Alkalinema sp. FACHB-956: one gene and its partner. The protein of the gene in region 2 interacts with the protein of the main gene of each other region in a pairwise test. Links are inferred from orthologs where the notes say so. Each region holds a gene or a part of one and is shown on either strand. Other genes may lie near its edges.

Region 1 (3,492 bases), on a different replicon or contig from region 2:
CTACAGGGAATCTGATGTAACCGCTTAACCGATTTGTAACCTTGACGGAGACTGCGGGTCAGGCTAACGACCAAGAAACCCACCAACCCCCAAGCGATCGTGAAACACAGTCCAGTGAAGCAAGTTCTAACCCAAACCATGGAACCCTCTCACGCAAACATTGATTGACCGATCGATGCTTGGATTGCTAAACGCTCAACAATAATCAAACTAAACAATCATTCAACAATGATCAGGTAGAAGGAAGTCAACTTCCTCCTACCCAATGTCCATGAGGTGTGCGCAAAATGCAGTGCGCTAAAAGTGAGTGTTAACCAGGTCAGTATCAACCGAGTCGTTATCAACCGAGTCAGTATCAACCGGGCTTATAGTAGCGATTTTAAGCTACTACAAAGTTTACCAATTTACCGGGAACAACGATCGTTTTCTTAATCTCTTTGCCCGCAATATGTTTTTGGGCAATGTCAGAATTCTTCGCCAATTCCTCGATTTGTTCCTTGGTGGAAGCCGCCGGAACCGTAATGGTGCCTCGGGTTTTGCCCAGGATTTGAATCACGATCGTCAACTCATCGGCCACCAACGCCTTGGGATCAACGATCGGGAAGCCATGGGTATGGATCGACTGGGCCTGCCCCAAACTAGCCCACAGTTCATCGGCCATGTGGGGCGCAAAGGGCGCTAACAGCAACAGCAACGTTTGCACCCCTTCCGCATAGACCGGAGACGTTTTGCACTTCGCATCATTCAACGCATTGCTCAACTTCATCAGCTCCGACACCGCCGTATTGAACTGATAGTCGTCGGTCAAGTCCTCCGTCACTTCTTTAATGGCAGTGTGAATCGATCGACGCAGATCCTTCTCTTCCTTCGTCAAGCTATCGGGTAACGTCACCGGATCAGCAGAGACCCCCGACTCCGTCACCAACCGCCAAACCCGATTCAAGAAGCGGAACTGACCTTCCACATCCGCATCATCCCACTCCAAATCCTTTTCTGGCGGAGCTTTAAACAGAATAAACATCCGGGCAGTATCCGCCCCGTATTTGCTAATCACATCACCGGGAGCAACGCCATTGTGTTTAGATTTGGACATCTTTTCATACACCACTTCCAACGCTTCCCCCGTTTCCGGATCGGTGGGATTAGCAAAATCAGTGATGTTTTGGGGAATGACGTATTTGTCCGTGCGCGGATTTTTGTAGGTGCGGCCCTGCACCATGCCCTGGGTCAGCAAGCGCTGGAAGGGTTCATCGCAATTTAACAAGTCCCGATCGCCGTTAGGCGCACATGCGTGATCGCGCACCACTTTGGTAAAAAAGCGGGAATACAACAGGTGCAAAATTGCATGTTCAATTCCGCCCACGTATTGATCCACTGGCATCCAACTATTGCCGATCGCCGGATCGAAAACCGCCTCCGCATTCTGGGCATCGGGATAGCGCATGAAATACCAAGAGGAACACATGAAGGTATCCATCGTGTCCGTTTCCCGTTTAGCAGGGGTGCCGCAACTGGGACAGGGGGTATTGACCCAGGACTCCAACTTCGCCAAGGGCGAGCCTTTGCCGGAAAACTCCACATCCTCAGGCAACTGCACGGGCAACTGATCATCGGGAACCGGAACCGCACCACAGTCAGGACAATGGACGATCGGGATGGGACAGCCCCAGTAGCGCTGCCGAGAAATCAACCAATCCCGCAGCCGGTAGTTAGCAGTGCCTTTGCCCTTTTGGTTCGTTTCCAGCCATTGCACGGCGGCCTCCACACTCTGGCCTTTGCCCTTGCCAGCGGTCACCCCATCCAAGGGGCCAGAGTTGACCATGACGCCCTCTCCCGGCCAAGCTTCAGCCATCGTTGCGCCATCCAAGCTTTCGCCCTCCGGCTGCACCACGACTTTTATTTCTAAGCCAAACTTGCGGGCAAACTCGAAGTCCCGTTGGTCATGGGCCGGAACCGCCATGATTGCTCCCGTGCCGTAGTCCATCATGACGTAGTCGGCAATCCAGATGGGCACCTTGGCTCCGTTTACCGGATTGATGGCATAGCTCCCCGTCCAGACCCCGGTTTTTTCCTTGCCTTCGGCGGTGCGATCGATGTCGCTTTTGGCTTCCGCTTCGGCTTGGTAGGCTTTGATCGCGTCGGCTTGGGCGGGTACGGTTAATTTTTCCACCAGGGGATGTTCTGGGGCAATCACCATAAAGGTGGCTCCCCACAGGGTATCGGGGCGAGTCGTGAAGACAACTAAGTCATCGCCCTGCTCGGTTTGGAAGGTGACTTGTGCGCCCGTGGACTTGCCGATCCAGTTGGCCTGCATCAGCCGCACTTTTTCCGGCCAGCCGCCCAGTTGCTCCAAGTCCTGCAACAGTTGCTCGGCATAGTCGGTAATTTTGAAGAACCATTGGCGCAGTTGTTTGCGTTCAACCTTCGCGCCCGATCGCCACGATCGCCCTTCGCTATCCACCTGCTCGTTAGCCAGCACGGTTTGATCGATGGGATCCCAGTTGACGGTAGCTTCCTTTTGGTAGGCCAAACCGGACTGGAAGAATTGCAGGAACAACCATTGTGTCCATTTGTAGTAGTCCGGGGAGCAGGTGGTAACTTCTTTGCTCCAGTCGAAGGAGATCCCCAGACTATCCAACTGTTTGCGCATTTGGGCAATGTTGGAGTACGTCCATTTGGCGGGATGAATCCCCCGTTCGATCGCGGCATTTTCCGCTGGCAACCCAAAGGCATCCCAACCCATGGGATTCAGCACCCGATAGCCCTGCATCCGCTTCAGGCGGGCGATGACATCGACGATCGTATAGACGCGGACGTGGCCCATGTGGAGGTTACCCGAAGGATAGGGAAACATCGACAGTGCGTAGAATTTGGGCTTGCTGCTGTCGGTTGAAGTTTGGTGCAGACCTTGTTCGGCCCATACCTGCTGCCATTTTTCCTCAATCTCAGCGGGACTGTAACGAGACTCCACGGGATTCACTCCTGCAATTGACGCTATGCAAACAACCATTCTAAAAGCTGGACGGCATTCGGGATAAATATTGCCGTTAATCTTGCCCTCTAGATTTTTGGCAATCTGGATAGACCACCCAGTTATACTACATTGTAGTATAAACCCATTCCAGACACCAAGTCATCAAAGTCGCGATCGATCGCTGTTAAATCTGGAGCGATCGCAGTCATACCAAATTGATTTATCAATGCTACAGATCCGATCCCCCCTAGCCCCCCTTAAAAAGGGGGGAATTTAGTCAAATTCTTTCAAAGTCCCCCTTTTTAAGGGGGATTTAGGGGGATCGTCATGGGTTGCAATCACAGGTTGATTTGGTATCACGTATGGTTCACTTGTGATTCACGTAGGATTCACTTGCTGACAGCCTCGCTTCCGGCTGCAAATCAATTCAATTGCGATTATCTGGATGAGGAATCAGACGAATACCAAGCATGACACTAAAAGTTACAAGGAATTACAAGTTACGACGAGCTACAAGT
Region 2 (3,253 bases):
CGTATCCTGAATAAATTCTTGATGACCGATTAAGTGGATCTGTAAGCGTTGTTTCTCATGTTCAACCGAACGATCGCTCCGATCGCTAGAACCTTTCGCCATAATGTGAGCTTCTCCTGTAGTGAATCGGAAGAAAGCCCAAAAATTTAGAGCCACCCCGTTTGACATCACAAACAAGAGTGGCTCGATCGAATGTTAAAATTCTCAACAAGCCTCCTTGCTGCACGACCAGCGAGGGGGATAGCTACTTGGGGTTGTTCGCGCAATCCCAGGTAGTGCCCTAAATTTTCAGGATCCCAGCGTCCCCGTGCTTCATGCCAACCCATTTCATCAAAGAAGGATGTCCACGGAGCCGCTATGAAAAACAAGCCTACGAAGAACTAAAGCTCCTGTCAATCCGTATTTCAAAAATTTGCCAGGTATCATTTATTACCTCCTCCCACCCCCAAGCAAAACTGATTGAGACCCAATCAATTTCTCATTGCGACCCATAACGATCCCCCCAAATCCCCCTATCTCCTTCGGAGAGGCTACGCCAAGAAAAAGGGGAACTTTGAAAGAATTTGACTGAATTCCCCCCTTTTTAAGGGGGGCTAGGGGGGATCTCATCTGTAGCATTGAACAATCGACTACTAAACCAACAACTCCAGCAATTCCGCTTCCGATAGCGTCGTAACCCCCAAAGATCGCGCCTTCTCCAACTTCGATCCTGCATCCTCACCCACTACCAAATAATCCGTCTTCTTACTCACAGAATCCGTCACCTTACCACCCGCTTTCCGAATCAAATCCTTTGCTTCATCCCGTTTCAAAGTCGGCAGCGTTCCCGTCACCACAAACGTTTTCCCAGTGATTGCCGTTTGCACGATCGCCCCTTGCGCCTTCCCTTCCCCAACCAATTGCAAACCCGCCGATCGCAACTGTTCCACTAACTGTTGATTACTGGGAATTTGAAACCATTGATACACCGATCGGGCAATCTCATCCCCAATGCCATAAACCGCAGCCATCTGCTCCGGGAGCGCCGCCGCCAACGCATCCACCGTCGTAAACTGCTCCGACAACGTTTGCGCATTCACACTCCCCACCAACCGAATCCCCAACCCATACAGCACCCGCGCCCAAGGCTGCGCCTTCGACCCCGCGATCGCCGTCACCACCTTTTCCGCCGACTTCTGACCCAGGCGATCGAGCCCCATCAACTGCTCCACCGTCAGGTCATACAGATCCGCCACAGAATGCACCAACCCCGCCTCCAACAACTGCGCCACCAACTTTTCCCCCACACTGTTGATGTCCATCGCCCCCCGACTCACCCAGTGAATCAACGACCCCCGCACGATCGCCGGACAGGAAGAATTCACACAGCGCGTCACCGCCTCTCCCTCAGGCCGTACCAACGCAGAACCACACTCCGGGCAATGGGTCGGCATTTGCACCTTCCGCGCCGCCGCAGGCCGCAACTCCGGCAACACCCGCAACACCTCCGGAATAATTTCCCCCGCCTTCCGAATCACCACCGTATCGCCCTCATGCAAATCCAACTCCGCAAGGCGATCGGCATTGTGCAACGTCGCCCGAGAAACCGTCGTCCCCGCCAGCAACACCGGACGCAACTCAGCCACCGGCGTAATCGCCCCCGTCCGGCCCACCTGCACCGTCACCTTTTCCAGCACCGTCGGCGCTTCCTCCGCAGGATACTTGTAAGCTATCGCCCAACGGGGAAACTTTTGCGTAAACCCTAAGCGATCTTGTAAATCAATTTCGTTAATCTTAATCACAACGCCATCGGTCATGTAAGACAAATTGCGCCGTTCCTCATTCCAGCGATCGCAGTAAGCTTTCACCGCATCCAAATCCGCACAATGTTGATGGTTCGGATCAACCCGAAAGCCCATCCTTTGCAAAATTTCCAACGATTCCCATTGCGTTTTCGGCTGCGGAAATCGCGGGGATTGGCTAGTAGAGGGGGACTGAGACGGGGCAGCCATCGGAGCGCTGGCGGCAGATTCCGCAGGCAATCCCAAGCCAAATAGCAAATCGAGTTGCACGACCTGATCGGGACTGGAACCATCACTCCCAGCGTCATCGATCGTACTAACAGGCTCATTACCCACAGCATTGTCGATCGCATACTCCACCAAGCGATCATCCACAATGTGCAATGTGTAAGCCAAGAAATCTAACTTACGTTGAGCTACAATTTTGGGATCTAACTGCCGCAGCGTTCCCGCCGTCGCATTACGGGGATTTTTAAATAACTCCTCCCCCGCCTTTTCCCGTTCGCGATTAATCTCTTCAAACACCCGATCGGACAAAAACGCTTCCCCCCGCACCTCCACCCACCGGGGCGGGTTCTCTAGATTTAATCTCAGCGGAATCGATCGAATCGTTTTCACATTTTGCGTGATCTCTTCCCCCGTCACACCATCGCCCCGCGTCGCCCCCCGCACCAGCACCCCATCCTGATAGGTCAACGCCATGGCATTGCCATCAATTTTCAACTCACACACATAGGAATACTTCTGCGGTTCCTCAACCCGTTGCCAACGCTGTTCCCATTCGTCTAAATCTGCATTGCTGAATGCATTATCTAAACTGAAGAGTTCCACATGGTGCTTTACTGATTGGAACTGACTCGCCGGTTTTTCACCAACCCGTTGCGTCGGGCTATCGGGCGTCACTAATTCCGGATAAGCTTGCTCCAGTTCCACCAATTCGCGATACAACCGATCGTACACCGCATCTTCCATCGTCGGCGCATCCAACACGTAATACTCATAGCTCGCCCGTTGCAGCAATTTACGAAGCTCATGAACCCGCTGTTGGTCTGCCTGAGAAGCCATATCGATCGTTCGCGTCCTAAAAAATAGAGAGGTCAATCAATGCACAATAAACACAGTGGCCAGTGTAGCGAATTTTGTCCCGGTCGGAACCCACACCCCCCACAAACCTCGACTCACCCTAGATCACGAACCACTGATGATGAACCACCCAGGATTCCTGAAAACAGATTCCCGAGAAAATTTTTAGCTAGATATTAAAAAACAGCTCGGATCCAGAGAGTTATGGCAAGGAGACTAGAGGTCTCGGATCCAAGCTGTCAAAGATGTAAGGGACAGTCCAATGACAGAACTAAAAGTAGTATAGTACAAAAGAACCATTTAGAAAAGTCTTGGATTCCATCGGATTACTGCGATCGCTTCGCAGTCCTGGGGTAGGATGACTGGCAGGATCCCTTGGAGTCCGTTGA

Evidence for each region.
Region 1: the proteins of ligA (region 2) and leuS interact in binary tests that used the Escherichia coli proteins (3 or more experiments, as listed by UniProt). The link is inferred for Alkalinema sp. FACHB-956 from one-to-one orthologs.

What each region holds. Positions count from the first base shown.
Region 1 is NZ_JACJRC010000001.1:195,079-198,570, forward strand. What follows is about bases 176-3,344. They hold leuS (leucine--tRNA ligase), read right to left. Parts: upstream 2,972-3,344; coding sequence 380-2,971; downstream 176-379. Outside these bases: H6G21_RS00835 (hypothetical protein), read right to left, coding at 1-140.
Region 2 is NZ_JACJRC010000021.1:49,223-52,475, reverse strand. Bases 240-3,169 are described here. They hold ligA (NAD-dependent DNA ligase LigA), read right to left. Parts: upstream 2,847-3,169; coding sequence 633-2,846; downstream 240-632. Outside these bases: H6G21_RS19105 (hypothetical protein), read right to left, coding at 1-102. UniProt on the Escherichia coli protein: DNA ligase that catalyzes the formation of phosphodiester linkages between 5'-phosphoryl and 3'-hydroxyl groups in double-stranded DNA using NAD as a coenzyme and as the energy source for the reaction.